Regions from separate parts of the Corynebacterium sp. H113 genome, predicted to be linked through region 2. Evidence: riboswitches for the same ligand, from Rfam matches in the RefSeq annotation. Region 2 holds a riboswitch; the other holds the start of a gene.
The links. Region 2 has a riboswitch for cyclic di-AMP ahead of WG938_RS06605 (resuscitation-promoting factor Rpf1 domain-containing protein). Riboswitches for the same ligand answer to the same signal wherever they lie in the genome.
Positions count from the first base shown of each region.

Region 1 (15,916 bases), on a different contig from region 2:
CCGGTTGACAGAAGCAGGGCTTAAAGTTGCGCGCGTTGACACGGAATTTGAGGCAGGAGCGGACATGAACGAAGTCCTCGATGTCTCACCTGAACCGGGAGTTGGTCTGGAACGCGACTCTGAGGTCACGCTTGTTGTTAATAATGCCATCGAAGTGCCCGATGTCCGGGGCATGTCCGCTGAGGAAGCCACCACCGCTCTGCACGCTGCGGGGTTGACTGTGACGGAGACAAAGGAAACCTCGTCGTCTTCGCTGCCAGCCGGTCAGGTCGAGTCGACCTCGCCCGCTGCCGGAAAACTAGTTGACCCGGCGGAGCCAAATATTGACATCGTTGTCTCAAACCGCGTCAGTGTGCCCATGGTGATTGGGATGACCGTTGCCGAAGCGCGTACTGCGGTCAGCGAGGCGGGACTTGAACTCGATTTGAAGAATGATGGTGGCGAAAACGCACTGGTCATTACTCAAACTCCACGCGCAGGGAAATCCGCGAAGTCTGGCGATAAGGTGACGGTTCGAACTCTGTAGCAGCACAAACGAAAAGCATTCGTTTCGTGGCACTTTTCTCTGATCGCTGCTGATTTTCACCATTGAACAACTATGGGGTCGACCTGAAAATAGGTCGACCCCACTGTGTGCAATGTTTTAACCAGTTGCGCTGACTAGTTACGAAGCATCTCCGCAACAAGGAACGCGAGTTCCAGCGACTGCTGGGTGTTCAATCGCGGATCACACGCTGATGCGTAGCGACCTGGCAAATCAACATCAAGAATGTCCTGCGCACCACCGAGGCACTCCGTTACGTCTTCACCGGTCAACTCGATGTGCAAACCGCCCGGGTGGCTGCCGATCTGGCGGTGAACTTCGAAGAAGCCCTGCACCTCGTCAACAATACGGTCGAAATGACGGGTCTTGTAACCGTTGGATGCACTGTACGTGTTTCCGTGCATAGGGTCGCACTGCCAGATCACCTTGTGGCCAGTAGCTTCCACAGCTTCGACGATTGCTGGCAATGTCGAGCGAACCTTGTCATTGCCCATGCGCGAGGTCAGAGTCAATCGACCTGGCTGGTTCAATGGATCTAGCTTCTCGACGTACGCAACAGCCTCTTCCGGCGTCGTCGTCGGGCCGATCTTCACACCCACTGGGTTGCCGATCAGCGCAGCCAGCGCAATATGGAAATCGTCAAGACCGCGGGTACGCTCGCCGATCCACAACTGGTGGGCAGACAGGCTGTACAGCTTCTCGCTGCCGTCCTCGTCTTCGGCCAGGCGAAGCAGCGCGCGTTCGTAGTCCACGACCAATGCTTCATGCGATGAGTAGATCTGCGCGGTTTGCAAATTGGTATCCGACACACCACAGGCTGCCATGAAGGACAGCGCATGGTCGATCTCGCGCGCCAAATCTTCGTAGCGCGCACCTGCTGGCGAGTTGGTGACGAACTCACGGTTCCACTCGTGCAAACGATGCAAGTCAGCGGTACCGGAGTTAGTGAGGGCACGAACCAAGTTCATGGCGGCAGATGCGTTAGCATAGGCGCGAACCATTCGAGCTGGGTCGTGGACGCGAGCCTCCTCTGTTGGCTCGACACCATTAACCATGTCACCTCGGTAGCTCAACAGACCATCGCCATCGATGTCCTTTGAGCGTGGCTTCGCATACTGACCTGCAATACGAGCCATTTTCACCACTGGGGTCGATGCACCGTACGTAAGAACTACGGCCATCTGCAGCAGGGTCTTCACATTCGCGCGAATATGCGGTTCAGTGTTGGACTCGAACGTCTCAGCGCAGTCGCCACCCTGCAAAAGGAATGCGCGACCGTTAGCCACGTCGGCCATTTCCTGTTGGAGCTTACGAATCTCCGGCGCGACCACAATAGGTGGCACAGATTCAAGGATGCGGCGCACGCGATGCGCGTGATCCTTATCCCAGCTCGGCTGCTGCAATGCCGGCTTGGTCAGTGCCTCATCCAAACGGGCACGTAGGTCCGCTGGCAATGGTGGCAGATCAGGCAATTCGTCTACGGGTAGGTCAATGCTCCAACTCACAATGGAACATTCTAGCCACTAACTACATTGCTGGACCTAACTAGCCATGTTCTAGTGATAACCGGGGGCACTGTGCCGATCACCGAAACTGGCACCGGCACAGCAATTCGTCGAGAACTGACATGACACACAATGTCGTGTTCGGTCGCATCAGCGGAGAGGCAACGCCTTCGCGATCTCGTTAAAACGAACCAAGTTATGCCGGGCATCTGCCAAAGCATCGTGCTTTCCGTCAGCCTGCTTCGAAAGTCGTGGCTTACCAGCCATTTCCCAGTACTGACGTAGTTCACGGGTGAAACGTGGCATCTGTCGTGGGAGCTTCGTCATATCTCCCCACAGCTGAGCAAATGCGACATGGTCATAAGCGCCGATCCACGCCCACAGCTCCGGGCGATCATCGCCGCGAGGACAAAGAAACTCGGTGAGTTCCTCTCGAATGGTTGCGCGGGACTTCCATAGTGGGGACGACGGGCTTGGCAACTGGTTCAGCACATTCTGTCGAACCCACTGCCCTGCCTTGCGTTCATCAAATTCGGTCGATACTGCGTAGTACTCTCGACCGTCCTCACAGACGACACCGATAGATACTAGGTCAATGGTGTGACCGTCTTCGATGAACTCGGTGTCATAAAAATAGCGCACGCTCTTACTTTACGTTAGCCACCATCGTGTTATCCGCGTGGTACTGGATTCGTTGCTGGTGTAGTCAGTGCGCCACCTGGTTCCGTGCCCTCTGGGTAGCCCTTGCCTGCGTTCAGCGACTCTTTCACGACCGACGCATACTCATGAACGTATTCCTGGCCGGAGAGTTCCTGTAGAGCCTTCATGATGTCGTCCGTCAGCGCACGAGCAGCCTGGTACTCATCGGTGATGTCTGCGTAATCAGCTGGGTCAATCGGGTCGCCGACGACGACGCCAACGCGGTATGGGCGTGGAATCCAGGTACCAATTGGATTCGCCTTTTCGGTATTGATCAAAGCGACGGGAACTACCGGCGCACCGCTCTTGAGAGCCATACGTGCAGCACCAGTCTTGCCTTTGTACAGTCGCCCATCTGGGCTACGTGTACCTTCGGCGGACAGGCCGATCAGATCACCGCGTTCAAGCACTTTCAGTCCAGCCTGCAGGGCATCACGAGCCGCATCGCCAGACTCGCGGTTAATGGGAACCTGACCTGCCGAAGTGAAGAAGAACTTCTGGATCCGGCCAACCAAACCAGGGTTAGTGAAATACTCCTGCTTTGCTAGGAACGTGAGCTGACGATCACACACCAGCGGGAAGAAGAAGTGATCCATCACCGCGAGGTGATTATTCACCATCAGAGCTCCACCGGTTTCGGGGATCTTCTCGCCACCCTTGTAAAACGGACGGTTCCATACCCGAAGGAATGGGCCGATAAGAATGTTCTTAAAAAACCAATACCACCGATTGTTCACGGGTCGAATCTTACCGCTTGCTGTGACATTCGCTGGCCTTCGCAAGGGCGTGGCTTAAATTTCTCCGTGAAAACTACGTACGGGAATTCTTGACGACGCTCGTCGCTGCAATGTTCGCAGCCCCAATCAAGCCAGCATCCACTCCGAGCGAGGCCACATCAACACGTGGAAGCGGACGATAACCAGCTCCAGTGGTGTAACGCCCCAGCAATGCTGTGGCAGTGTCCAGATACTGGTCTGCTGCCTGGGCCACGCCACCTCCGATCACAATGAGCTCAGGATCGAAGATGTCCGCTACCAGCGCCAACCCCTGCCCCAACCAATGAGCAAATTCCTGGACTGCGGCGACAGCAAGTCGATCGTCATTTCGTGCTGCCACCATCACGTCAGTGCCTGTGACTTCTCCACGGAGGCATGATTCGACGAGTGGCGTCGCAAAGCGTCGGGTCGAGGCAAGCTCACAAGCAGTGGCTGCAAGTGCTGTGCCAGAACAGTAGCGTTCGAGACAGCCACGCTTGCCACACGAGCATGGGCGGCCATTGGGCACAACTGTGAGATGACCGAATTCTGGTGCAGTGCCGTATGCACCACGGAAGATCTCGCCGTTGTGCATCATGGCGCCGCCAATACCGGTGCCGACAGCGAAAAGAACCCAATTATCAACGTTCTGTGCGACACCGAATTTGTATTCACCCCACGCGGCCGAGTTGGCATCGTGCTCGAGTTCGAGAGGTACTGGAAGCCGAGGGCTCAGTCGGGCAACTACATCTGCGTCACGCCACGGCAAGTGCGGCGCAAAGCGCACTCGTTGCCGATCCTTATCCAAGAACCCAGCGACCGCCAACCCCACCGCCTGAGCTTCAGGATGCATGGCATACAAACGTTCTGTCACTCGAACGATGCCGTCTTCCACAGCCTTCACCGAACCGTCGGAAGATGTCTGCATTCTTTCGACAATCGTTCCGTCTCCGCGCACCACTGCTGCACGCAGATTGGTGCCGCCGATGTCGAAGCCGATCGTTGTCGGCATTACATCTTGCATCTGCTGCGGAGAGGCTTCCAAAGGCACTGCAAACTCCATTGTTTTTAAGGTGCGCTACCCAAAGTGCACATCTGAATGCATTTAGATACGAACGAACTCGCTCATTCTACCTAGGAATGCAGCGAGAAGGTTATTCAGTATCAACAGCCAAGATTCGACGAAGCTGCGCGCCCATCACATCCCACGTCCAATGCTCTGCGACATGCGCACGACCAGCAGCACCCATCTCCGCAGCGCGCACTGGGTCCGCCAAGACTTTGACCAACGCGCTACCTAATCCAGCTACATCTCGACCACCGACAACGAAACCAGTTTCGCCATCAATAACCGTCTCCGGCGCGCCACCAGAATCGCCCGCGATAACTGGCACACCGCACGCTTGCGCCTCGAGATACACGATGCCCAGACCTTCCACGTCCAACCCTGCCCCTCGGGTTCGTGCTGGCATCGCGAAGACAGACGCAGCGTTGTAATGCGCCGGCAATTCCTCATACGGGACAGCTCCCGTAAAAATGACGCGGTCCGCTACCCCTTTTCGCTCCGCCAGTTTCTCTAGAGCTTCGCGACGCCCACCTGCACCCACAATCATCAACCTGGCATTGGGAACGTCGGCAAGCACCGCAGGCAGTGCTCGAATCAACATATCCTGCCCTTTACGACGGACGAGCCGAGAAATGCACACGATCAGCGGAGTGGATTCATCAAGTCCATGGCGTTGACGAATAGCAAGACCAGCCTCAGCGTTAGGCGCGAAACGATCAATGTCGACGCCAGAAGGCAATCGTTCAAACGCAGTACCAGCGCCAAACGCCGCTGCAAAACGATTGCGCGTGTATTGCGAAATGTATGTCACTACATCCGCGGAACGGCCTATTGTCCGTAGTGATTGCCTCCCGCCAGGAACCATGGACCAACCCACTTCATGGCCGTGAGTAGTGGCAACGACGCGGTCGGCACCGGCTCGTCGTAAAGCAGCGCCCAGCAAACCCATTGGTGCCGCAGCTCCGAACCATACGGTATGGATGTATTCGTCAGCGATGATCTTCGCAGCTGCACGGGCTACGTGCGGAAGTGGCAGCAAGACCCGATCCCGCAGACGGTGCACTCGATATGGCAACGCTGAGTCGTGCTCGACCGTCTCCGCGCCCGGAGCTCGAGTCGATGCGAGAACAGTGATGTCTTCAGGGTTCAAGCAGTCGCAGAAATCACGAAGGTACGACTCGATACCACCCTGGCGGGGTGGGAAATCATTAGTAATCAGCAAAACACGTCCGGGCACACCCGCAACAGTAGCGAATGTGCCCGGAGAAGCGTGCAATGCCTAGAAGCGAACAGCCCCCTGGTATGGACCCCCCTGAGACATCGGCACTACCTGAACAGGAATGCCGTAGTCCGCTGCATGGATAATCTTGCCATCGCCAACATACATACCGACGTGCGTAATACCTGGGTAGAAGCCGATCAGGTCACCTGGCTGCAGATCTTCGAACGCGACTGGGGTGCCACCAGCGAGCTGCTGCTGGGAAGTGCGTGGGATGGACTTGCCGATCTGCGCATATGCCCACTGCATCAAACCTGAGCAATCGAAGGAATCCGGACCGGTTGCGCCCCACACATAGGGTGCACCAATCCTGGTCATCGCGGCATCAACCGCTGCAGAAGATCCAGTGAACGTCTCCAACCCAACCGTGACCGGGTTGTTCTTGTTTTCCCAAACAATTCTCTCTTCTGGAGTAAGCGCATTGACCAGCACGGTAACTTCATCGATGGAGGCTTCGAGCTCGTCAGCGCGCTTGTCGAGCTCGCCACGCTTTACTTCCAGACCCTTCAGCTCCGACTGCGCAATAGTGCGGGCAGAGGAAGCCGCCGCGTACTCATCAGCAGCAGCGCGTTGCGCCTGAGAAATTGCAGCGAGCTTGTTTTCTTTGTCGCGAGCGAGCTGATTGACATACGCCGAACGGTCAATCGCTGACTGCGCGTCATCTGAGCCAAGAACCGCAGTCATCGGATCCAGAGTCTGGCCACGCATACGCTGCAAGGCATACGTACCGACATCACCCTTCAACTCATCTGCAGAGCTCCGCAGGCTCTCTGCCCTCTCCGTCGCTTGGGTGACGCGAGTTTCCAAACCCGCAAGCTCAGCTTCCTTCGCCTTCACATCTTCGTCGATGCGGATGTACTCCTCAGAAACAGCTGACGCTTCGCGCGACAGTGACTCGATCTGAGCGAACACATTATTTGACTCGACGGGTTGCGCCGACACGGAAGGCGCTACGGCTACAGGAACCAACATCGCCGAAATTACGACACTTGCAAGAAGCGCTCCGCGGGTGGTGGAGCAAGAAGCACCACGACGTCCTCGTTTAGACAACTGGTACGCCTTTCAAGAACAGAATTAAAGAAACTACTGCCATCGATACTAGCAGTATCTACCAGGCATATTGAACTGAAGTTCGACCGAGAAAACGCCGAAAGGCGAGGTTTCCATCACAGTGGAACCTCGCCCTTGAAACAGGATGATAAGAATCTATTCAATTACGGCGTATTAACCAACTAGGTGCCGACTACTGACACCTAATGGAAACAAGAAACGCTTATTAGAAGCGAACCACGTTGTTAACTGGCATGTAGGAAATTGGGGATTCCTGCACAACGTCACCCTCGGTTGGAGCGTGGATAACGTTTTCGCCACCGGAGTAGATACCAACGTGGCTAGCGCCGGAGTAGAAGGAGATGATGTCACCTGGCTGCTTTGCACCGAAAGCAACTGGAGCACCAGAAGATGCCTGCTGCTGGGAGGTGCGTGGGATGGACTTGCCAACCTGGGAGTAAGACCACTGGGTCAGACCGGAGCAGTCGAAGCCGCCTGGCTGGGTGCCACCCCAAACGTATGGGGTACCGATCTGGGAGCGAGCTGCTGCAACAACGCCGGACTGTCCACCTACGGAAGGTACGTCCGCCTGATTACCTACGAAGTTGTTGACCTGCTCGAATCCCTGCTGAGCACCTGGAAGCTGTGCCGAAGCCGGGATCTGCGAAGCGATGTCACCCTGTGGGATGTACTGACCGAACTGGTCAACAACCTGCTGAGCACCTGGGATCATGTCCAGGCCTGGAACCTGAGCAAGTGGATTTGCGGATGCAGCTGGAGCAACAAGTGCGGTAACACCAGCGATGGTTGCAGAGAAAACTGCTGCGTTGCGTGCAATCTTGGAACGGCGGGAATGCATACCCATGATAAAGACTCCGAATCTTCCTGTTTAGTGCCGACCGGGTTAGCTGACGGGTTCGGAAGCGTATGGAAGAACTTCCTACCCACCGGCAAATACCGGTGAGATTCACCCCATGGTTTGAGGTGGTTCCCCGGTTCAATTCCTTGTAGGGAATTGATTTGGCCTGGTTTCTTGTCCATGAGCGGCCACCACACTTTGTGGCCCCGCTGCAATGTCTCAGCAAGATTACGAAATGGAATCGACTTATGTCCAGTCGACGCGCGAATACCAACCTGAAACCAAGTCGTTACCAAGGCGACCATCAAGCCGTTACCTTGCCGTTATCAAAATTGCTACCCTACCAACCCTGCCGACAGGAGATTTCAAAAACAGTGTTCCACCTGGAGCTATGAGCGGGTGAATTACAACAGCGTACTTCCATAGGTTTGGCACCATTTCATCCATGAAAATTCTATATGTGAGTTATGTCACTATACACTTTCCCGGTTTATTTTCTGCCCCAACTTTCACTTGTCCCCCGCTATTCACATTACGATTACGGCTTCATAACGCTGCCCGCGAGTACTCATAGCGGTCGAACATCATCCAATCCAAGCGAGAAACTACAGTGGAGCCGTGATCGAACATCAGCCTTCTCTCCCCTTGTCCTCCGGTTCGGGAGAATCCGTATCAGAGGCTGACACCCTGTTGTTCAATACGACCTTTGTCGTTTTCGACTTGGAAACAACAGGGATGCGCCCAGACGGTGATCACATTCTGGAAATCGGTGCTGTGAAAACTCGGGGAGGCGTCGAGCTGGCACGCTTTAACACTTTGATTGATCCTGGAGTCGACATTTCAGGCTTCATCACCAATTTGACGGGTATTACAAATCACGACGTCGTCGGCAAGCCCCAAATAGGAACTGTCCTGCCCCAGTTTTTGAAGTTTGCCGAAGGTTCAGTGTGGGTCGCTCACAACGCTCGCTTCGACATCGGTTTTATTCAGGCAAATTGCAAAGCACTCGGACTCCCTTGGCCAGCTCCGACGGTCGTCGACACGCTAGGGCTCGCTCGAAAAGTCCTGGACCGACAGACGGTCGGATCGTTCAAACTCGGCACGCTGGCACGATATGCGAAAGCACGTACGACACCTACGCACCGAGCGCTTGACGACGCCGCCGCGACCGTCGATGTCCTCTATTTCCTTATTGAACGGTTGGGCGGACATAATGTCGAAACACTTGACGAATTAACTGCATACTCCCCTGCAGTCGATCCTCGCGTCCGCGCGAAACGCTCCCTCATTGACAATGTTTCTCACAGCCCGGGTGTGTACGTTTTCAAATCTGCCAACGGCGACCCCTTATATATAGGTACTGCTGTCGACCTTCGCAGACGGCTGAACCAGTACTTCAATGGTTCAGACCCGCGGAAACGAATGTCAGAAATGGTCATGCTCACCGAAAGCATTGACACCATCGAGTGCGTCCATGGCTTCGCAGCTGAAGTCCGGGAGGCCAGGCTTCTGTCCAGCACGCGCCCACCCTATAACCGCCAGCGGAAGGAACCCGGTCGAGGCTGGTACCTCATTAGCAATGGCAAGGCTGACTCCGCCAAAGCCAGTCGGCTTCCGCAAGGCGAACTCAGCATCGGCCCATTCAAGACTCGAAATGCCGCGCTCGAAGCACGCGACACCCTAGGAATCGGCGACGGCAGTTTCACCCGCATCGCCACCGAACTTCGCCATGGGGGCGCGGACCGCATTGCCGCGCTCATCCGCGCCGTGTCAGATGCAGCAGACCAAAGCCGATACCGTCGTGCTGCCCACTTGCGTGATGTGACATCGGAATTAATCTTGCTTCTGGACCGTCAACAACGCCTCGCAAGTTTGGCAGCAATCGAAGAAGTTCATGCTGCCTTCCCAGACGGCTGCGGAGGCTGGAATCTCGCAATTGTTCGTCACGGGAAACTCGCTGCGTCCGGACACTGCCCACGAGGCGCCCGCGTCGCCCATGTCATCGAACTACTCGCTGCATCCGCAGAAACGGTCACGCCAACTGCCGCCCCCTTCCGTGGCACGACACCGGATGAGCTCTCCATTACCTGGAAATGGCTCACACGTGACGACGTCTATATTGGACCAACCTCGTCTCCGTGGGCATCCCATATAGAAGGTGTCGGCAAATATCGAGAATGGGCGCTAAGAGCACGTGAGGCTAAAGGGGCCTGACGCACATCAGGAGTTCGCGATGACCGACTCGATAATTTCCTTACAACGCCCCGACGACAACGCATGATCGGCAATTGCCACTTCCTCCGTCAGCGCCTGCTGAAGCGTGCGCCCCTGCAATCCCTTGGATGCAACCAAAGATGCAGCGGAGTTGAGAACTACTGCATCTCGAATGGGACCATGAAGCTCACTAGCCCAGACTTGGCGAGCAATCTCTGCGTTGTACTCCGGCGTACCACCACGCAAGGAATCCGCTGGTGCATACGAGAATCCGAAATCCTCCGGATCGATCACATCCTCGTGGACCTCGCCGTGCTCGACAAAAAACAGCCGAGTAGGTCCAGTCACCGTTACTTCATCCAGGCCATCACTACCTCGGACAAGGAGTACACGTTGACCGCGGCGTGCATATGCACCCGCCATGGCCTCCATTTGCTCTTCAAAAGCACAGCCAATCAGACTGCACGAGGGCTGAGCCGGATTGGTCAGTGGACCAAGCAAATTGAAGATCGTCGGCACCGCAAGTTCTCTACGCACCGGCCCTGCATAGCGCATCGCCGGATGATACGACGCTGCAAAGATAAATCGCAGAACGAAGTCAGGGTGCGACGGCGAGAAGACTCGACCATCGGCAATATCAATACCCAACGCTTCCAACATGTCCGCGCCACCCGACTTTGACGACGCTGCACGATTGCCGTGCTTCAAAACCGGAACACCCGATGCCGCGACGACAACCGACGACATAGTCGAAATATTTACGGTATGCGCACCATCGCCGCCAGTTCCGACGATATCGACCGCACCATCGGCAACAGCCTGCAGGACTTCTTCGTCGTCAAGCTCAGTAGCAAAGGACAACATTCCATTGGCAGCAAAATCCAACTCGGCAGGAGTAATGCCCTTGACGAAGAGGCCGAATGAGAAACCAGCGACCTGCCCGTCCGTTGCTTGACCAGACATGATCTGATCCATTGCGAACGCGATCTCTGGCTCCGTCAGCTCGCGTCGCGCACCGATAGCCCCAAGGACTTCACGCCACGACGTATCGGCGACTAACTCGGTCAACTCTGTCATGGCTGATATTCCTCCTTATATATGGGCTACAAATCTCTGAGATACAACGACGTGGAAACGCACGCAGTTGGGACATCCACGATCACAATACGTTCAGTCTCGGTTAACAAGATTCTCGGGGTCGATCAGCTCATCGACGTTGCGTGCATCCGGACCCCGAGCACGGAGACAATAGTACTTGTCAACATCACAATCCGTGGGCGGACGGCAAAGCTCCCCCGTTCGCCCATGGAGCTGTCGTTCATATACACTTGTGGAACATTAATCAGGCATGAGAGTTCCATAAGCTACTGGAGCTCACAGGTGCAGTGCTCGACGCTTTGCGGTCATGGATGCCTGGCTCATCAAAACCCCCACTCAGGTGCGCGTCGGAAAGCGACCCCAAAGAGTTCCCGGTAATCCGAAAATCTTTGTGAATTCTCAGGAACCTTTTGCAACGACCTGGGCTTTTGCGAAATTTCTGGCCAAAATGGGGGTTGCAACGTGACTACACCTAAGAAACAGGCCATACTGTTAAGCGTGACGAGCGCAGTTGAAAATCAAGGTATGACAGCACCACGTCGTGCCGCGACACTGAATCGGCCAAATATGGTCAGTGTCGGCACGATCGTGTTCCTGTCTCAGGAATTAATGTTCTTCGCCGGTCTTTTCGCGATGTACTTCGTATCTCGCGCAAATGGCCAAGGTGAATCGTGGGATTGGGGTACCGGCCACCTCAACGTCCCGTACGCACTTTTGATCACCGTGATCTTGGTGTCGTCTTCGTTCACTGCCCAGTGGGGCGTGTTCGCGGCCGAACGTGGCGACGTTTTCGCCCTCCGCAGGTGGTACGCATTGTCGACCCTGCTGGGAACGATCTTCCTTCTTGGTCAGGCATATGAGTATGTAACTCTTGTCGGCCACGGTTTGACCATCCAGAACTCCGTCTACGGTTCGGTATTCTTCATCACCACCGGTTTCCACGCAGCACACGTTCTTGCAGGTGTTGTGGCTTTCGTGATTGTGATGATCCGTATCTCCAAGGCGAAGTTCACCCCAGCCCAGGCAACGGCAGCCATCGTGGTTTCGTACTACTGGCACTTCGTTGACGTCGTGTGGATTGGTCTGTTCGCAACCATCTACTTCATCCAGTAGGCCGCCTGTCGCGGTCTAACTGCGACTACGAGGCCATCCACTTTCCACGAACTCTTAAAGGGAACAAGATGGAAATCAAAAACCCCGCTACTGAGGAGAATGTCTCCTCGACGGCGGCCCCTAAGACTAAGGGTCGCCGTAAGATGCGTCGCGCCGCTTCCGGCGTAATGGCGCTTGCTCTCGCCCTCACCGGCGCGGGCTTCCTTGCTAACGCACTTACCCCAGATGCCCAGACTGCTACAGCGGAGCAGGACAAGGCAGCTCAGATTCAGCAGGGTAAGGAACTTTACGACGTCGCCTGCATCACGTGCCACGGCGCTAACCTGCAGGGCGTCAAGGACCGCGGTAAGTCTCTCATCGGTGTCGGTGAAGGCGCTGTGTACTTCCAGGTTCACTCCGGTCGTATGCCTATGCTCCGCAACGAGGCACAGGCTTCGCGTAAGACCCCTCGCTACTCCGAAGAGCAGACGCTGGCAATTGCTGCCTACGTTCAGTCTCATGGTGGTGGCGCAGGCATCGTCCGCGACGAAGACGGCTCCATCGCAATGGAATCCCTGCGCGGTAAGAACGCCGGCCCGAACGGTGAAATCGATCCAGCCGACGTTGCACGTGGCTCGGAGCTCTTCCGTTTGAACTGTGCATCCTGCCACAACTTCACCGGTCGTGGTGGCGCACTGTCTGGCGGTAAGTATGCACCAGTTCTGGATCCTGCAAACGAGCAGGAGCTGTACCAGGCAATGCTTACCGGCCCTCAGAACATGCCGAAGTTCTCTGACCGTCAGCTTTCTGCCGACGAGAAGAAGGACCTCATCGCTTACATCAAGAATGCTTCCGAAACCCCTACCCCAGGTGGTTGGGGCCTCGGTGGCATCGGCCCAGTGACTGAGGGCATGTTCATGTGGATTGTTGGCATCGTGGCTCTCTGCGCCGCAGCCCTGTGGATTGGATCACGCCAATGAGTGACAACACTAAGAAGACCTACAGCTCCGAAGAGCTGTCGAAGATGAATAACGCAGAGCTCGCTCGCCTCGGCGCAGAGCTCGACGACGTTACCATTGCGTTCCGCAAGGAGCGCTTCCCAATCGAGAACGACCCAGCTGAAAAGCGCGCCGCAACTGGCGTCATCATCTGGCTGTCGCTGGCAGTAGTTCTCGCACTGGCATTCATCGCCATCTACTTGTTCTACCCATGGAACTACGAGGGCCACGGCTCCGAGAACCTGTGGCGTTACACTCTGTACACCCCACTGCTCGGTTTCACCCTCGGTGGCTCCATCATCTCCCTAGGCGTTGGTGCTGTTAAGTACACCAAGCGTTTCGTTCCAGAAGAGATCTCGGTGCAGCGCCGCCACGATGGTCCTTCAGAAGAAGTTGACCGTAAGACCATCGTCGCCCTGCTGAACGATTCTTGGCAGACCTCGACTCTTGGTCGTCGTTCCGCTATCAAGGGCCTGCTCGGTACCGGTGCAGTTCTCGCCGGCCTCGGCATGGTTCTGCCAATCGGTGGCATGATCAAGAATCCTTGGAAGCCACGCCACGAAATGGACGTCACTGGTGATGGCACTCTGTGGACCACCGGCTGGACCCTCGTCGAAAAGGGCGAGAAGGTTTACCTCGGTCGCGACACCGGCGCAATTGCGGAAGAAGACTCCCACGGTTACCACACCCGCGGCGTTTCCCGCCTGGTTCGTGTTCGCCCAGAAGATCTCTCCGCTGGCGCAATGGAAACGGTCTTCCCGCTTCCAGAGGCTGATGTCAACGACGGCGATAAGTACGATGCAAATCGCGATGCTTACGAAGCTCACATGCACTCGATTCACGGTTCCCGTAACTCGGTCATGTTGATTCGCCTGCGTTCTTCCGATGCTGCTCGCGCTACCCTGCGCAAAGGCCAGGAAGAGTTCCACTACGGCGACTACTTCGCATACTCGAAGATTTGTACGCACATTGGTTGCCCAACTTCGCTGTATGAGGCTCAGACCAACCGCATTCTGTGCCCATGCCACCAGTCCCAGTTCGACGCCCTGCAGTTTGGTAAGCCAGTCTTCGGTCCGGCTGCCCGCGCACTGCCAGAGCTCGATATCGATGTGGACGAAGAGGGCTACTTCTACGCCAAGTCCAACTTCATTGAGCCTGTAGGCCCTGCATTCTGGGAGCGTCAGTCATGAGTAATTCCGTAAAGGCAGCACGCGCTGCAAGTAACATGGACGACCGCTACACCATGTCTGCTGGCCTGCGTCAGCAGCTGAACAAGGTCTTCCCTACCCACTGGTCATTCATGCTGGGTGAAATCGCGCTGTACTCGTTTATCGTACTGCTCGTTTCCGGTGTCTACCTGACCTTGTTCTTCGACCCATCGATGTCGAAGGTCATTTACGACGGTGCATATGCGCCACTCAATGGTGTGGAAATGTCCCGCGCCTACGAGACCGCCCTGCAGATTTCGTTTGAGGTTCGTGGTGGCCTGTTCATTCGTCAGGTCCACCACTGGGGTGCTCTGCTGTTCGCCATCTCGATCATGGCGCACATGTTCCGCATCTTCTTCACCGGTGCTTTCCGTAAGCCACGTGAAGCTAACTGGGTTATCGGCTCGATCCTCCTGCTCCTCTCGGTTGCAGAAGGCTTCATGGGCTACTCCCTGCCAGACGACCTGCTCTCCGGTGTTGGTCTCCGAATCATGTCGGCAATCATCATTGGTTTGCCAATCATCGGTACCTGGATGCACTGGATGATGTTCAACGGCGACTTCCCAGGCGACATCATTATTCCTCGTCTGTACATCGCTCACGTTCTGATCATCCCTGCCCTGCTGCTCGGTCTCATCGCCGCTCACTTGGCCTTGGTCTGGTACCAGAAGCACACCCAGTTCCCAGGCGCTGGTCGCACTGAGAACAACGTTGTCGGTGTTCGAATCCTGCCGATCTTCGCAGTCAAGGCTGCATCGTTCGGTCTGATCACCTTCGGCTTCCTGTTCTTCATCGCTGGTCTGTTCCAGATCAACGCGATTTGGAACCTGGGTCCATACAACCCATCGCAGGTGTCCGCTGGTTCCCAGCCAGATATTTACATGCTCTGGACTGACGGTGCTGCTCGTGTCATGCCTGCATGGGAGCTGTACCTCGGCAACTACACCATTCCTGCAGTCTTCTGGGTAGCTTTGCTGCTCGGACTGCTGGTGGTCCTGCTCTTCACCTACCCATTCATCGAAGCCAAGATCACTGGCGACGAAGGCCACCACAACCTGTTGCAGCGTCCACGCGACGTTCCAGTCCGCTCCGGTCTGGGTGCAATGGCTCTGGTCTTCTACGGTCTGCTCACGATCTCCGGTGGTAACGACCTCGTTGCTTACCACTTCGACATCTCGCTGAATGCGATGACTTGGGTCGGTCGTATCGGTCTGATTCTGCTGCCTCCAATTGCGTACTTCGTCACGTACCGCATTTGCATTGGCCTGCAGCGTCGTGACCGTGCGATCCTCGAGCACGGTATTGAGACTGGCATCATCAACCAGCTCCCATCTGGTTCCTTCATTGAGGTTCACCAGCCACTGGGTCCTGTTGACGAGCACGGTCATCCAATTCCACTCGAGTACCAGGGTGCATACGTTCCTACCCAGATGAACGAGCTCGGCGCATCCGGCGCTCCAGGTCGAGGCAGCTACTTCAAGCCTGACTCTCCTGAGATCGCAGCTGAAGCCGCTCGCATCGAGGAAGAGAACGACAAGCAGCGTACTCA
Region 1 is NZ_JBBHKZ010000005.1:15,250-31,165, reverse strand. Features, by position in the region: gene pknB (Stk1 family PASTA domain-containing Ser/Thr kinase) at 1-526, shown strand, start outside; gene WG938_RS10005 (class II 3-deoxy-7-phosphoheptulonate synthase) at 661-2,049, opposite strand; gene WG938_RS10000 (polyadenylate-specific 3'-exoribonuclease AS) at 2,200-2,691, opposite strand; gene WG938_RS09995 (lysophospholipid acyltransferase family protein) at 2,721-3,485, opposite strand; gene WG938_RS09990 (ROK family protein) at 3,559-4,566, opposite strand; gene WG938_RS09985 (glycosyltransferase family 4 protein) at 4,658-5,806, opposite strand; gene WG938_RS09980 (C40 family peptidase) at 5,849-6,898, opposite strand; gene WG938_RS09975 (C40 family peptidase) at 7,125-7,763, opposite strand; cyclic di-AMP (ydaO/yuaA leader) riboswitch at 7,777-7,934, opposite strand; gene WG938_RS09970 (DEDD exonuclease domain-containing protein) at 8,376-9,971, shown strand; gene trpD (anthranilate phosphoribosyltransferase) at 9,978-11,048, opposite strand; gene ctaE (aa3-type cytochrome oxidase subunit III) at 11,568-12,182, shown strand; gene qcrC (cytochrome bc1 complex diheme cytochrome c subunit) at 12,251-13,141, shown strand; gene qcrA (cytochrome bc1 complex Rieske iron-sulfur subunit) at 13,138-14,349, shown strand; gene qcrB (cytochrome bc1 complex cytochrome b subunit) at 14,346-15,916, shown strand, end outside.
Region 1: it holds a riboswitch for cyclic di-AMP, as region 2 does, so the genes downstream of both, WG938_RS09975 (C40 family peptidase) here and WG938_RS06605 (resuscitation-promoting factor Rpf1 domain-containing protein) in region 2, are expected to answer to the same signal.

Region 2 (15,916 bases):
CCGAGTACTCGCCGATTTCGTCTTCGCTTAGCGACGTACGCTTGAGCAGCTCATCGCGCCACTGACGTCCAGCGACAGTATTAGTGACCAGGATCAGCGTCGTGCGCTGTGCATCGACCATGGCAGCAGCGCCGACGATGGTTTTGCCCGCACCACAGGGCAAGACAACGACACCAGAGCCACCTTCCCGGAAGGAATCCGCTGCGTGACGCTGGTAGTCGCGGAGCTCCCACACGTCACCGTTGCCGTCCCACGAGATGGAGTGTGCCTCGCCGTCGACGTATCCGGCGGTGTCGCGGGCTGGCCAGCCAACCTTCAGCAGTTCCTGCTTGATGCGTCCTCGTTCGGAAGGGTGGACGGTCCACGTATCGTCGTCGATCTGCTCGCCGAGCATCGGGCGAATTTTCTTGTGACGAGTCACTTCAGTCAGCACGGCAGGATCCGTCGACTCCAGCACAAGGCCGTGAGCCGGATGCTTGAGCAAGGTCAAGCGTCCGTAGCGGTCCATGGTTTCTGCGACGTCGACAAGTAGAGGCTGCGGAACCGGGAACCTGGAGTAGGTTTCGAGCACATCGACGACTTGCTCCGCATCGTGACCAGCAGCGCGGGCGTTCCACAGCGCCAGCGGTGTGATTCGGTAAGTGTGGATGTGCTCGGGAGCGCGCTCCAGTTCAGCGAACGGCGCAAGCGCGGCACGGGCAGCCTCGGCTTCAGCGTGATCGATTTCCAGCAGGACAGTCTTGTCCGATTGCACAATGAGTGGACCAGTGCCGAAAGCCATAAGCCACCAAACCTCTCTAATAGAGCCAAAACTCCATTATGGCCTGCTTCGGGCTAATCGTCTAACACGACTTCTGTTACTCGGTGCAGCAGGAAGCGTAAAACTTGGCCGGTTGCCGGATCGATCGCGTCGACTTGCCCACCGGATACGGTAGCGGGGCGCACTTTACGACGTCCCTTGTGCCCATTTCGATCCACGTAACCGATAGTGACATCACGGCCAGCTCGGCATGCTCGCTGCAGAAGCGAAAGGGCAGCGGCGCCGCTTGCAGGATCGTCGTCCATGTCGATCCGAGTGGATGGATCACTATCTTTCGCTCGGTCGCCCGCTCGCATTGATTCGAGAGCTTGGCTGATACGACCGGCGTCGGTAACTGTTTCTGGTCGTGCTGCGGGACGTCGAGGGGCATCTGACGTGCGGAAAGGTTCCGGCGACAAGTCTAGTGCTGCGCCAAGAGCGTCTTCGGCGGTGGCGGAATGCCCCGCATCGCGAAGTGCATTCATGACTTGAACGAGCGGCGCTTGCGAGACTGCAACAGTATCTGCAATGAGTCGTAGACCAAATTGCGTGGCGACGGGTGTCGACATGATGTTGGCGAGCACAGCTGGGTCATCACACCGTATATAACTGGCTGCAGGGCCACCGCGAACGAGGCCGTGTCGGCGCGCAACGTCATCGATCAAATAGGTGATGGATTGGGGCACATCGCTGAGCGAGCGTTGCGCCAGGAAATCCTGGATATCGCGGGCTGCCACTCCGGAATCTAGCGCTCTGCGAACGGAGGTTTCGGTCACTCTGTAGACGCTGGCAAGTCCCGGAGATTCCAAATCAGCGAAGGACTCAAGCATGGTGGCAAGAGCGGGTGCTGCGGGTCCTGGTACCAAAATGGTGAGATCTGCCTGCGCCATGATGCTCTCGGTCGGCGCCGGTAACAATGGGGCTAGTGTGTCCGCAACATCATCAGCTGAACTACCTACAGCGACCCGACCTGCCGAAGTCACCGCAACGGCATCTCCTTGCACGACAACGAGGCCAAGGGCTGCTAGGTCGTCGAGGGCAGCGTCGAGAAGCTCGGTCGCTGTGCGTGCTGCCAGAATCGGACGTTGGGTGGCAAAGACCGTTCGGAAGTCAGCGACGGCTGAACTCGGTGCTGTGCCGTCAATGGCTGGGCATGCCTGAACGAGCACATCGAGGATTGCGTGGCGCAGTGGTGGCAGCGTTGATAAGCGTGCGTGGGCTGACAACAGCGCAATTTTCTTACCATCGGGACCCGGGGTACCAACGAGCCATGGGGCGAAATCGTGGCGCAACCACGCCTGAATGAGCAGTGCCCACCGCTGCGCAGCTGTCGCTTCGAAGAACTCATCGGTAGCTGCCATAGGAGTGAAGTAGTCGCCACCAGTGTCATTGGGTGGCAGCGGATGAGGCGTGCCGACGGTGGCCAATAAAGCAGCCTCCGCGTAGGACATGGCGCGGGAGAGCTCTGCTTCCGAACAACCAATATCGGATAGGAGGCTGCGATGCTCGCGAACCCCGATCACTCCGTCTTTCAGCGTTGGCGACGGATCATGGCTGAGCCGAGTCAATAGGTCTGCTGTTATGCGCAACAACTCGAGAACGTTACCGGCAGCTCGGCCATCGATATCGCGAATCGGAGTTGTGTCGGGCGTACTCGGGCGCAGAATGACGGGCACATCGGGGATCGCAGCACCACGCATGACTGCTCGCACACGAGAAGGCAGCCGAACAGTTGACGAGTCGACGCGTTCTAACAATCCGTTCGCAATGAGTCGAGGTACCGGCAACGACGGATCCGCATCGGGGTCGGCATCTTTGGTGGTACCGAGTCCGCCAGCTTCGGCCAGCGTGGTGAGGAGTCGAGATTGCTTGGTGTCGACGTCGTCAAGTAGAGCCCGAATAGTGGCGACCGAAGGCGCACCTGGAGTGGGTAGAATCGACCACCCTGGTGGTAGCGAACTGGAAATCTCGTCGACCAGCATCAACTGGTCTTCGAAGGGGAGTGGCTTCTTTCGCGAGGACTTTCCGACAAACGTGCCACCACCACCTGGTCCATTGCCGTAGACAACACCGAGCTGACGAAGCTCGTCTGCAGCAGCCCTGATATGGGTCGCGGTAGGTCGCTGGTTACGATCGATCTTGGCCTTTTCTAAGGAGTCGCCGATGTTCTCGATGATTGTAGACATCGCGACGGGGTCGAGTTCAGCGCCGGCGCTTGCTGCTGCTTCAATGACCGCGAGCTGCAGTGCCGTAAGTTCGGGCAACATGCGCATGATGGACGCACGAAGCTGTAGCCGAGCAGCAAGGACATCCGTGGAACGCGGAGGCGGGGAGACCGCATCCGGTCGCTTATGCAGCAACTCAATGAGGAATCGATCGGGGCGATCTTCCAACCATTGGCGGAATTGAGGGAAGGGGGTGATTTCGGTCATGACAACCCCCACCTTAGTGAGTAGAAAACGTGACTGTGCGTCGACTTTCTGAGAGAATCAAATCTATGGCTAACGTTCAGAAGAAAAACCAGTACGTCGATGCAGGCTGGCCACAGGATCTCGAGCCTGGACAGCATGCGGTTACAGAGCTCATTGCAAAGCACGCTGGTGCGGACTCTCCATTTGGCTCCATTGAGTTCCCAGTTCCTGCAGAGGATCTGCATTACGTGCACCCAACCACGATTATTAACAAGTAGTCGCTGACGTCACGTTAGCGCTTTAGTGTGCTGATGACCGCGCATGTCCTGGTGGGCGTGCGCGGCTTTCGCCTTTCCAAAACCGATCTATAATTGATCGCATCGGCCTGAATGGCGCCAGCTGGACTGCGCTAGCTGGTTGGCGCAAACAAGAAACCGCCCTGCACTCCATTGTTGGAGTAGGGCGGCTTCTTTGTAGGTATTCGTCAGTGCAACACTGGCGACCTTCCAAACTTAGAAAGGCAAGCCTGGGATAGCTGGCATTGCTGGAACCTGTGGGGTGTCGAAGCCCATTGCAGGCAGCTGAGGCATTGCTGGCATTGCTGGAACCTGTGGGGTGCCACCGTAGCCGTTGATTGCGATGTTGAAGAAGTTGGTGATCTCGGCTGGAACTGGCATACCAGCTGCGTTTGCAACGCCCTGGACCTCGTTCATGATCGCCTGCAGGTCGCCAGCGGTAGCTGCGCGGGACATACGATCAATGACACGCTGGATCGAAGCCGGGTCGGTCAGGTTGATGCCAGCAGCTGCGTTATTGGGACCAGTAGATGGGGTAACGCCGTTGACTGGCTTTGGACGCTCGGTTGGGCCGGAAGAGAGGCCGAGACGCTGGGAGCAAGCAGGCCATGCGTTCCAACCCTGGGACGCTAGAACCTTTTCAGCAACCCAGATCTGCTGATCCTTGGTTGCACGGTCAGCGGTTGGAGCGAACTCGCCACCGCCGAAGCCGGTCCAGGTGCTTGGGCTGAACTGCAGGCCACCGTAGTAGCCGTTGCCGTTGTTGATGTGCCAGTTGCCACCGGACTCGCACTCGGCCAGGCGCTCCCAGTCGGAGTAAGGAGCAGCGGATGCTGCTGGTGCGAATGCAGCGGCGCCGAAGCCAACTGCGAGGCCTGCGATGGCGACCTTTGCTGCGGTGTTCTTGGTGTTGCGAGCCATGATGGAATGTCCCTCTCGTTGTACTTTTGGTGTCGCCGTCGGGGTTAGCTGTCGGATTCGGGCGGAAGGATTGCCCGGCGGACGGATGTCCGGCCTCACCCCAAGGATGCAAGCGCAATATGAGTTCAACGATGTGCTTGTCCAACAAAAGCCACAGGCGAGCTGTTGCTTTGTGGTTTCCCCGACCCCGTTCTTCGATCAGGATGTCCCTGTGAAATTGTGTGGCGTAGCAGTGTGTTTAGTGTCGCCCAGAACGGGGTTTGGCGAAATGCGACCACGCTGCCATGCGCTTCGTAACAGCACGGTAGCGGTTTGTAACGGAATAGTCACGCTAAATCGCCGAGAGAAGATTTATTATTAAAAGTGATAACATTGGCCGAACTTCCTATAATCCCAGGGTGAATCCGCAGATGAAAGCAGAGTGGCACATGTGAATTACCCCTAAAGTGGTGAAGTTCACGTTATAAAGTCGTTATCAGTCCGTGAGTTCCCGAATTCCCAATGGTTCTTCAGTGTCTGGTCAGTGGCGAGGCCGTCGAAAAGTGTTTATCTAAACGGATGCTGTACACTTGTATTCTTTAACAATTATCAATTGTCGCTCGTGACCAGGCGCGAACAGTCGGCTAGTACTAGAAACTATTGCTAGTGCCGATGGCTCCATTGAAAGTGCGCGACAATCGAGTGATGAAGAAAGGTGATGTCACGTGCCGATCGGCAAAATGAAGTGGTACGACAAAGACCGTGGCTTCGGCTTTGTTTCAAATCCAGATGGCGAAGACGTGTACGTCGGCCATGCGGTCTTGCCGGAGGGTGTAGAAGAGCTCCACCAAGGCCAGCGTATCGAGTACGACTACGCAGATGGTCGGCCAGGCCCGCAGGCATTGCGCATCAGCGTTCTCTCCGAGCCACAGCGTCGCGGTGGACGTGGGCGAGGAGGTCAGGGCGGCCGAGGTCAAGGTGCCCGCAAGCCAGTGAAGCGACACAGCCCGAGCGAGCTCAATGGAATGATTTCGGACATGATTTCGATGCTGGAAAACACAGTCCAGCATGATTTGAAGTCAGGGCGCTACCCGGATCGTAAGCACGGCCATCAGGTTGCAGAAGTCCTGCGCGCAGTGGCGCGGGAGCTTGATGCATAAACTCTGAAGGACCCTGAGGTCCTTGAGATCTGTTTAGTCCGAGCTAGCAGTTATTGGCACGCAATTGCTTTGCCGCTACATTGCCGCCGAGTCGTTGACGATTGACCACGTAATTCCGTAGGTCGTCTCTTCGCCGGCGGCATTTTTGCCAACGACAGCAGTAGAAACTTCAACAACACCAAGTGGCGTGCGTTCGCCATTGACAGAGGTAGAGCCAGCGATAGTCTCGTTCATGGCCTCGCCAGGTTCCTTCACGGACTCGGAGTTCACAGACTCATCCGAGAAAAATCGCTGTACAGTCCACTTACCTGAACCGACCTCTTTGCCCACATTCAGTTCGCCTGTTTCTTCCAAGCCCAACTTGATGTGCGCGGCATTTGCTTCGGTGACGGTACACGCATCCTGTTCGAATAGGTCGCACACACGGTATGGTTTGACGACGACGTCCTCGTCGCCCTTCTTCCATTCGATGGTGAGAGCGTTCGGGTCTTCAATAGCGCGATCACTGAATTTGTCGACAGCGATGACGATGACAGTAATGATCAATCCGACACCAAGGATAAGCCCAATCAGCTGGAGGGCTTTCTTCCTGTTCTTACGTGCCATCGTGGATGCTCCTTGAAGATTGCTTGCGTGTTCGCTGTACCCTACCCGGGGCAGGTCTCTAGGTGAGCTTAGCGCTTCTGCCGGGGAACGAATTCCACCTGGTACAACGTTGGCCAATACTTGCCGGTTACAAGAAAAGTTCCGGTGCCCCGGTAGGCGGCGATGCCGTTCAGCACGTCGGCTCGTGCGCGTGCTTCGGTAGGTAGCTGGTTAACCAGTTCCGTCGCATCAGCTTCACCGGTGACGTGCCCGGTTGCAGGGTCAATCCGCAGAATCGTGTTCGTCTGCCAGACATTCGCCCATACCTCTGGCCCACGAGAACCCTGGACACATTCCAACTCGTTCAATGCAGTGGCCGGAGTTTCTCCATTGGTGACATCAACTCCACCGGTGACACCGAACGTGTCAGGATCGCGGAATTGTAGATGGCCACTCCCATCAGACATCACCAATTTGTCTTGGAATGCACAGATGCCCCAGCCTTCGCCGTCGTAACGCACGCGACGCTGTTCTTGCAACGTTGCGACATCCCGTGCAATAGCGACATTCTCGCGCCAGGTCAATTGCCAGACAGTGTCATCGGCAATCGTGATGCCCTCGCCAAATAACCCTGGTTCGAGCTTGTGTTGCTCCGACTTCGTGCCGGGCGTTGCGCCATTGCTCGGCCAATTCTTAACGCGGTAGATCTCGGATTCGTTATACATGCCCGTACCAACGACGAGGTTGAAATCCTTGTCCAGCTCCAGCCCCTGCGTAAAAGCACGCGGGTCCGAAGGATGCTTTGCGACGATTCGGACATCAAATTGAGTTGGTTGACCAGGCAACGGGTCGTCGGCAGCTGAGGAGTCGTCAGCATCACCGCAACTTGTCATCGCTGTCGTACTTGTGGCAAGAGCCAGACAAGCGAACAGGGTGCGCTTGTTGACGCGAAAATGGCTTGACATGCCTGCAGGAGCGACCAACGTCTGGAGGTTCATCCCTATCACTCTAGGATGGCAGTGTGACTGACAATCGACGACGTTCACAGAATCGGCAACGCCGCGATGGTGCTGCAGGCGGGCGAGTAGTAGCCGGCAAGGCCATGGAAGTAGCTCGCGAGGCTATTGAAGACCTCGGCGAAGGCCCCGCAGGCGAGCACGTAGGCGTGGCTATGACGTCTCCTGGCGTCGCGGTGCACCGTTTCCAACCGAATCTTCCTGGGTACCGGGGTTGGGAATGGCACGTCGTGGTGGCCGTGGCTGAGGGGTCGAAGTACATCACCGTCAGTGAAGTTGCGTTGGTTCCCGGTGACACTGCGCTGCAGGCACCGGAGTGGATTCCGTATGAGGATCGCATTCGGCCGGGAGACTTAGGACCCCGTGATCTCATGCCACCAGCACCTGACGACGAGCGGTTGACCCCAGGCGAACCAAATGTTCGCGAGCTTACCGAGCAGGGCAAGAGAGCTGCCGATGCTCGCTGGAAGTCCGGGGAAACTGGACCTCATAGCGAATTCGCAGTCAATTCGCTCCTAAATTGTGGCTCCTGTGCATTCCATATTCCGTTGTCCGGAACACTAGGCCGGGATTGGGGCGTATGCGTGAACGAGTGGGCTTTCGACGGTTCTGTTGTCCATCATGGTCACGGCTGTGGTGCGCATTCCGCCACACCTGAAGTCGTTGGCCACGGCGTGCCAGATAAGCAGGCATTCGATGATCAAGAGATTGTCGAACGGACGGAACTCAATTAAAAGGCTGAATATATCGACTCGGCACGCCTCCGCCACCGGCTAAGTTTTGCTCTACCCCGGGTATGGGCTGCAAAATTGGTAATGCACGGCTTTCCCGTCACTCGATTCACTTTTGTCGAGTGCATCGCGGAAGCCCGATTTGCTCGCCTGTAGGGAGAAAAATATGAGCCGAGATTCTGTTCCAGAATCACAACAAGCACCAGCCACTGCGGTGGCTGACACTGCACAGAAAGATCAATCTTCCGTCAGTGCGGTCGATCGATTTTTCAAGATCACAGAGCGTGGATCGTCTGTAGTCACCGAGGTCCGTGGCGGCGTCGTCACGTTCTTCGCAATGGCGTACATCATCCTGCTGAACCCGATCATTCTTGGCAATATCGCAGACCATACGGGCGCGACCCTGGGGATGTCCCGCGTTGCAGCGGTCACTGCGTTCGCCGCCGGTGTTCTCACCATTGCCTTTGGTGTTTTTGCTCGTTACCCGTTCGGTATTGCTGCTGGTCTTGGCATCAATACCTTGGTTGCCGTGACCTTTGTTGCCAACGAAGGATTGTCGTGGCCTGAAGCCATGGGCCTCGTGGTGCTCGACGGCATCATCATTGTTGCGTTGGCCGTTTCCGGTTTCCGAACTGCAGTGTTCAACGCCATTCCACCTTCAATGAAGGCAGCTCTTACTGTCGGCATTGGCATGTTCATTGCCATGATCGGACTTGTCGACGGCGGACTGGTACGCCGCATCCCCGATGCAGCGCAGACTACTGTTCCAGTACAGCTCGGCATTGACGGGCAGATTGCCTCCTGGCCAACGGCCGTCTTCGTGCTCGGCATTTTGATCTGTGGCGCTCTGGTCGTCCTTCGTGTTCCTGGTGGCTTGTTCATCGGCATTGTCGTGAACACGATCATTGCGCTGATTGTGGAAGCCATTGTGAAGGCTGGCCCGTCAATGGTGGACGGTAAGCCATCGCCAACTGGCTGGAACTTGGCTGTGCCGACTACCCCGGACGGAGTAGGCGGGCTCCCGGATCTCTCGCTCATTGGCAAGTTTGATCTCTTTGGCGCTTTCATCAACGTCGGCGTCATCGGTGCGACGATGCTGCTATTCACCCTCGTCCTGGCGAACTTCTTCGATGCTATGGGCACGATGACCGGCCTGGGCAAGCAAGCTGGTTTGGCGGACGAGAACGGCGTTTTGCCGGATATGAAGCGCGCTCTTGTTGTCGAAGGCTTTGGTGCGGTAGTCGGTGGTGCTGTGTCCGGTTCGTCAAACACGGTTTACGTTGACTCCGCAGCGGGTATTGCTGACGGTGCCCGTACCGGCCTCGCCAACATTGTCACTGGCGTGCTGTTCCTGCTGGCTATGTTCTTCACACCGCTGTACGAGATCGTTCCTATCGAAGCTGCTGCGCCAGTTCTCGTTATCGTTGGCGCGATGATGATGGCTCAGATTAAGGACATCGACCTCAATCGCTTTGACATCGCGCTGCCAGCATTCCTGACGATCGTCGTCATGCCATTCACGTACTCCATCGCTAATGGTATCGGCGTTGGCTTCATTACCTACGCAGTGATGGCTATGTTCTCTGGCCGTGCGAAGCAAGTACACCCACTGATGTGGGTCGTTGCATTGCTGTTTGTTGTGTACTTCGTTGCCGATCCGATTATGAATCTGCTTGGCGCATAGTATTTCGGTATGACCGAAACCTTCCGCTTCACCCAGATTCCCGAAGCTTCCGATCCTCGTTTGGATGACATTCGAAATCTGAATCACTCTGACTCCCGCCCGGACCTTCCCGGCGGGAAGGGGTTGGTGATTGCGGAAGGTTTTCTTGTTGTGCCACGCCTCATCGAATCCCGATTCCCTCTCCGCGCGATTTTTGGCACCGCGCCAAAGCTTCAGAAGCTTTACGACGAACTCAGTTCGCAACAACTCACCATTGCTACGACGGTGCCGTGGTACGAGATCACCAGGCAGACGATGGCGGAGGCAGCGGGCTTCGACATGCATCGCGGACTGCTGGCTACCGCTGACCGCGCACCAGAAATGACGGTCGCGGAGGTGGTTAATGACGCCCGAACACTGTTGGTACTGGAAGGCGTCGGTGACCACGAAAACATCGGGTCTCTGTTCCGCAATGCCGCAGGCATGGGCGTCGATGGTGTGTTGTTTGGTGCAGCCTGTGCGGATCCGCTGTATCGGCGAAGCGTACGGGTATCCATGGGGCACGTCTTGCGCACTCCGTTTGCCACGCTTCCTGGTCGTACGACAACATGGCAGCACAGCCTCGACGGCTTGAAGGACGAAGGTTTTCGCGTAGTGTCCATGACTCCGGGCGATGGTGCAGTGCCGCTGTGGCAGGCCATGGAGGCAGAAAAAGTTGCCATTTTGGTTGGCGCTGAAGGACCTGGGCTCACGGAGCACGCCATGCGTGCCACTGATGTCCGCGCCCGTATCCCCATGCAGCCAGGTACAGATAGCCTCAACGTCGCTACAGCCGCTGCTATCGCCTTTTACGAGCGCCTTCGGGTCGTCGAAAGTAGCTAACGCTTAGCGACGGTTACGTCGCTGCAGCAGTCCCCAGGCCTTGGCCGAGAGTGTCTTGACTCCGTGAATAGCATTGACACCTAAACGCGCCGTGTCACGACCTAACCGGGAGAATCCGCGAGTGACAATTTCCGGCGCATTTCGATCATCGACGAGGTCGTGGACTTCGTAGTCGTCGTAATCCGTGACATCGTCTGGCTGCTGCGGGGTCCTAGCGTTCACGCGTGCTCGCCGGGGTGGGGGAGGCGGGATGTCCTTCACCTTGCGGCCATCGACTGCGAATGCACTGACCGGGATATCCGGTGCCTGGGCGGTGGGGTCGAAGCCCAGCCATGATGAAATGACAGCTTGTGCCATGTCGATTGGTGCGAATGGCAAGCGCACGCCTCGATCAATGTCGAACTCCGGCGATTGCAGATACGCCTCGTCTTGCGGGGTTCGTCGGCCTGCCCAAAAGTCACCCTCGACTGGATCGGGCAAGCCTTCGTCTTCGACAATTTTGTACGGTGTCGCGGAGAAAGCACGCTTCAGCACGCCTGCTCGCCAATGTGCGAACGCGCCGAAACCAGAAACCGGGTCTTCTGCGGTGACAAACACGTCTGTCGCAGCTATGCCACGCAGGTAGCGCTGTGGGAGGTCGGAGATCTTCGCGACGTCGTCAAGTACGGTTTGAACTACTGCAAGCCCGTCGAAACCCCCGATATAAAACTCATGCGGGCCGGCATGTGCGGACCGGTTCAGCGGGAAATCGCCGATCGGGGTCAGCGTGATGCGAGGATCGAGCAGAGCTAGGTATTTGCGACCGAAACCACGGTCGTGACCAGGCTCAGCGTTCAACACCGCTAGAGGGTCAGCGGAGCTGACAAACCACAGAGTCACCACGAGAGGGCGCATTTTCGTGGAAGCTCCTACTTCTTAGGTTCTTTAGGTCGAACGCCCAGAAGAACATCTTCCCAGGACGGCATGACCGTCTTACGACGACGCTTCGGGTGCTCTCCTTCATCTGGATGCTGGAGGAAGCTATCGAGATCGTCGTCATCGTTCGAATCGGCGTGGCCCTGTGCAGACTGAGCAGCATCGCCGAATCGAGTCTGGGCGGTATTGCTAGACGGGATGTGGGTTGGTTCGCCATCACGGTCAGCGCTCTTGTCGCCGGCTGGGTCGGTGTCATTGGCGACCGGACGAATCCACGTGCTTGGCAGACGCTGCGGAGATGACAGATTGTCCTGTCCAACCGCACTATTCTGACGACGTGTGAAGTCAGGATCCACCAGCTCAGCAGCTAGCTCGTTGCGAGAAACCGTCAGTGCGTGTGAACCATCCGCCTGGTAGCTCCACTCTGCGAGATTCTCCGTGTGCCCGACATTCCAGGCGACCGAGACGATCCACTGTCCGGTCGGATCGCGACGTGCATCCCACTTCGCATCGGACAATTCTTGTCCTCGAGCAGCAAAAGCCGTCGCCAAGATCTCCCACAGCGTGAGTTTCGCCGGTCCATCCGAACGACGAGGACGAGACTGCTTGCCTAGTTCCGCGATACGGGCACGCTCCGCCAGCACAGGGTGCGCAAAAGGCTCGATCTTCTTTGCAGCCATGCCACTGAACTCGACGAGTTCCTCAACGGTTGCGCCGCCACGAATACGTTCCTGAATCTCACGTGGACGCAAAATTACGCGTGGTTCTGGCGCTCGAGGCGGCAATGGCTTTGCGACGGGAGCCTTCGGTGCAGCAGCCTCAACTGTGGCTTCATTATCCGAGTCATCGTCAGCTGCGGTATTGGTATCTGTCGCCACGTCTCCCACAGGGCTGTCTGCTTCAGGTTCTGCCTCTGCGACGGCATCGTGGCCGGCAGTTGCATCGCTTGCATCTGTTGCGTCGGTTGCGTCAGCATCGAGGAATGCTTGAGCGCTATCTTCGGCGGACTTGACCTCAGGAGTTACCGAGTTGGCCGAGTCTGCATTTTCAGCAACGGTGTTGGCGAGGGTGGCACGGAGGTCGTCGGTAAGTGGAAGCCGGAACTGTTCAGTTCCGTCACCGTCAACAGGGGTGAGAATCAACTCCCCGGACTCACCGCCGTCCTTGACGAGCTTGAGCTCCCGCATGCGAAAACCTCCTACAGGAATGGCGGACATTAATACCTTCATGCTAAACGACAACACCCCCAGCACGCGTACATCTTGACAATGTGGCGTGTGTGGGGGTGTGGAGACGGAAAAGTCGTGGAAAAGACCTAACTGTTTCTACTTAGCTGCGTGGCCGTTGTCCAGAATCCAGTCGATCGCGCCGGTCAGCTTCTGGATGTCAGATGGCTCGATTGCTGGGAACATGCCGATACGCAGCTGGTTGCGACCCAGCTTGCGGTACGGCTCGGTGTCGAGGATGCCGTTAGCGCGCAAGATCTTCGCGATAACTGCAGCGTCGATGTCATCGTTGAAGTCGATGGTGCCGACGACGAGGGAACGCTTGGCAGCATCTGCGACGAATGGAGTAGCCTCAGCGCGCTGTTCAGCCCACGTGTACAGAGTCGACGAAGACTCCGTGGTGCGTGCCACCATGCCATCGAGGCCACCATTCTCGTTCATCCACTTGACCTGGTTAGCCAGCATCAGCATCGTGCCGACGGCTGGAGTGTTGTAAGTCTGGTTCTTGCGAGAATTGTCGACTGCGGTCTGCAAGTTCAGGAATGCAGGGATGAAGCGGTCAGACGAATTGATCTTCTCAATGCGCTCGATAGCTGCTGGAGACATCGCTGCCAACCAGATGCCACCGTCGGAGGCAAAGCACTTCTGCGGCGAGAAGTAGTAAACGTCAGCCTGCGACATATCGACTGGAAGGCCACCTGCGCCGGAGGTTGCGTCGATAGCTACGAGCTGACCGTCCGAACCCTCTGGGCGAGTAACTGGAACCATTGCGCCAGTCGACGTCTCGTTGTGAGCCCAGCCAATGAGGTCTACGCCCTCTTCGCCAGCGACTACTGCTGGAGCGTCGCCTGGCTCGCCTGAAATAACCTGTGGTGCATCAAGCCAAGGAGCCTGGCTGGCGGCCTTAGCGAACTTCGAGGAGAACTCGCCATAAGAAAGGTGTGCGGACTTCTTTTCGATCAGGCCAAAGGTTGCTGCATCCCAGAATGCCGTAGCGCCACCGAGGGAGAGCACGATCTCGTATCCCTCTGGGAGCTGAAATAGCTCGGAAAGACCCTCGCGTACTTCGCCCACAACGTTCTTTACAGCTAGCTGACGGTGGGACGTACCCATGACGGAAATGCCGCCGTCGACGACGGCCTGGATCTGAGGAGCGCGAACCTTAGAAGGACCGCAACCAAAGCGTCCATCAGAAGGGATGAATTCTTCGGGGAGAGCAGGGAACTGATCGCTCATGAGGTGCAACCTTTCGGTGGAAAGCAGTTGACTCCGACTTTAACCCCCCTCGTTTCAGGTTGGTCAGCAGGGTTCCTTTAACGATTCCCCCCGCTTCTCCCCCGTTTTTTCATGTTTGCAACGTTTTGTTGTGAGTTAGCTCATTTTGTGAAGTTTGCAAATCTTGGCCGTTTCTTAAAATGTCCAGGGGAAAGTAGCGGATTTGAAGGGGGATCCTGTGGGTCGACTGGGGGAGGAGACCGAAAATGGGTGAATTAATCACAATTTTTCAAATATGTTTGTTTCTGAACAGTTGGCAATCTGGGGCACGTCCAAAAAGTTGCGATATCCGGGGAAAATAACAATGTTGACCGGCGGTTGAGGCGTGGATAGGGTGGGGGTTGGACCTGGTTTTCCTTAGTGTGACGCGTCGCATTTTCGGTGCGATTTGGGGGTGGGGGTGTTGCGCCCCTCACACTCTTTGCTAGAGTGTGCCCTAATCCACTGCTGTCGGTTGAGATGTTCTCGGCCGGGCTCTAGTGTGAAGCGGGCGAAGATTATTCGCATCGGGCAAGATTTCACTGGGGTGCTGTTACTGCAAAAGAGTTTGCGGGGGCAGCCTGGGCCGTGGCCGGTATCAAATCCGGATGGTCTCATCGACACGAATTAATTGACATCGAAAGGGAAGTTGTGGCTACTGAAAACGACAAGGCCGTACTCCATTACCCTGGCGGCGAGTTCGAAATGGACATCGTCAAGGCAACTGAGGGCAACGACGGTATTGCACTGGGCAAGCTCCTCCAGGAAACCGGTCTTACCACCTTCGACCCTGGTTACGTAGCTACCGGTTCTACCGAATCGAAGATCTGCTACATCGACGGTGCCAATGGCATTCTGCGCTACCGCGGTTACCCAATTGAGCAGCTGGCAGAAAAGGCAACCTTCAATGAGGTTTCCTACCTTCTTATCAACGGTCACCTGCCAACCAAGGCTGAGCTCGAAGAGTTCAACTACGACATTCGTCACCACACCTTGCTGGACGAAGACTTCCGTAGCGCGTTCCACATTTTCCCTCGTAACGCTCACCCAATGCAGACCTTGGCATCCTCGGTGAACATTCTGGCTTCCTACTACCAGGATGACCTCGACCCATTGGATCCAGAGAAGCGCGCACTTGCTGCTTCGCGTCTGATGGCAAAGGTCCCAATGCTGGCTGCATACGCTTACCGTGCATCCAAGGGTGAGCCTTACATGTACCCAGATAACAAGCTGAATGCTCGTCAGAACTTCCTTCGTATGATGTTCGGTTACCCAACCGAAGAGTACGAGGTTGATCCAGTGATCGTTGACGCACTGGACAAGCTGCTCATTCTGCACGCTGATCACGAGCAGAACTGCTCCACCTCGACCGTTCGCATGGTTGCATCTTCCGGTGCTTCGATGTTCGTCTCCATTGCTGCTGGCATCAACGCCCTGTCCGGCCCACTGCACGGTGGTGCTAACCAGGCTGTTCTGGAGATGTTGGAAGACATCTACGAGAACCACAATGGCGATGCAACCGAGTTCATGAACCGCGTGAAGAACAAGGAGCCAGGCGTTCGCCTCATGGGCTTCGGTCACCGCGTGTACAAGTCCTACGACCCACGTGCAGCTATCGCAAAGAAGACGGCTCACGAGGTTCTCGCACACCTCGGTGGCGACGACCTGCTGGATCTGGCTATGAAGCTCGAAGAGATCGCCCTTGCAGACGACTACTTCGTGTCCCGTAAGCTCTACCCGAACGTTGACTTCTACACCGGCCTGATCTACCGCGCGATGGGCTTCCCAACGGACTTCTTCACCGTCCTGTTCGCACTGGGTCGTCTCCCCGGCTGGATCGCTCACTTCAACGAGCAGGTCACCGACCCAGCATCGAAGATCAACCGTCCTCGCCAGATTTACACCGGTGAGACCGAGCGCGATTTCGTTCCTCGCGAGGAGCGCTAATCCGTGGCTAGCAGCTTGCTAGTGAATTGAGGCCATAAGCGTCTGAACTGCCACAACGGTGTGGTAGCGCAGACGCTTTTGCTTTTTGCCGACATCCACGGTGAAGGCGCGAGCCTTGTTCTTGTCACCAC
Region 2 is NZ_JBBHKZ010000003.1:2,966-18,881, forward strand. Features, by position in the region: gene WG938_RS06590 (DNA repair helicase XPB) at 1-781, opposite strand, end outside; gene WG938_RS06595 (helicase-associated domain-containing protein) at 835-3,231, opposite strand; gene WG938_RS06600 (hypothetical protein) at 3,297-3,488, shown strand; gene WG938_RS06605 (resuscitation-promoting factor Rpf1 domain-containing protein) at 3,723-4,427, opposite strand; cyclic di-AMP (ydaO/yuaA leader) riboswitch at 4,446-4,641, opposite strand; gene WG938_RS06610 (cold-shock protein) at 5,132-5,566, shown strand; gene WG938_RS06615 (DUF2771 family protein) at 5,642-6,172, opposite strand; gene WG938_RS06620 (glutaminyl-peptide cyclotransferase) at 6,241-7,149, opposite strand; gene WG938_RS06625 (DUF3027 domain-containing protein) at 7,173-7,901, shown strand; gene WG938_RS06630 (NCS2 family permease) at 8,113-9,582, shown strand; gene WG938_RS06635 (TrmH family RNA methyltransferase) at 9,592-10,443, shown strand; gene WG938_RS06640 (DUF6928 family protein) at 10,447-11,337, opposite strand; gene sepH (septation protein SepH) at 11,352-12,545, opposite strand; gene serC (phosphoserine transaminase) at 12,684-13,820, opposite strand; gene WG938_RS06655 (citrate synthase) at 14,490-15,785, shown strand.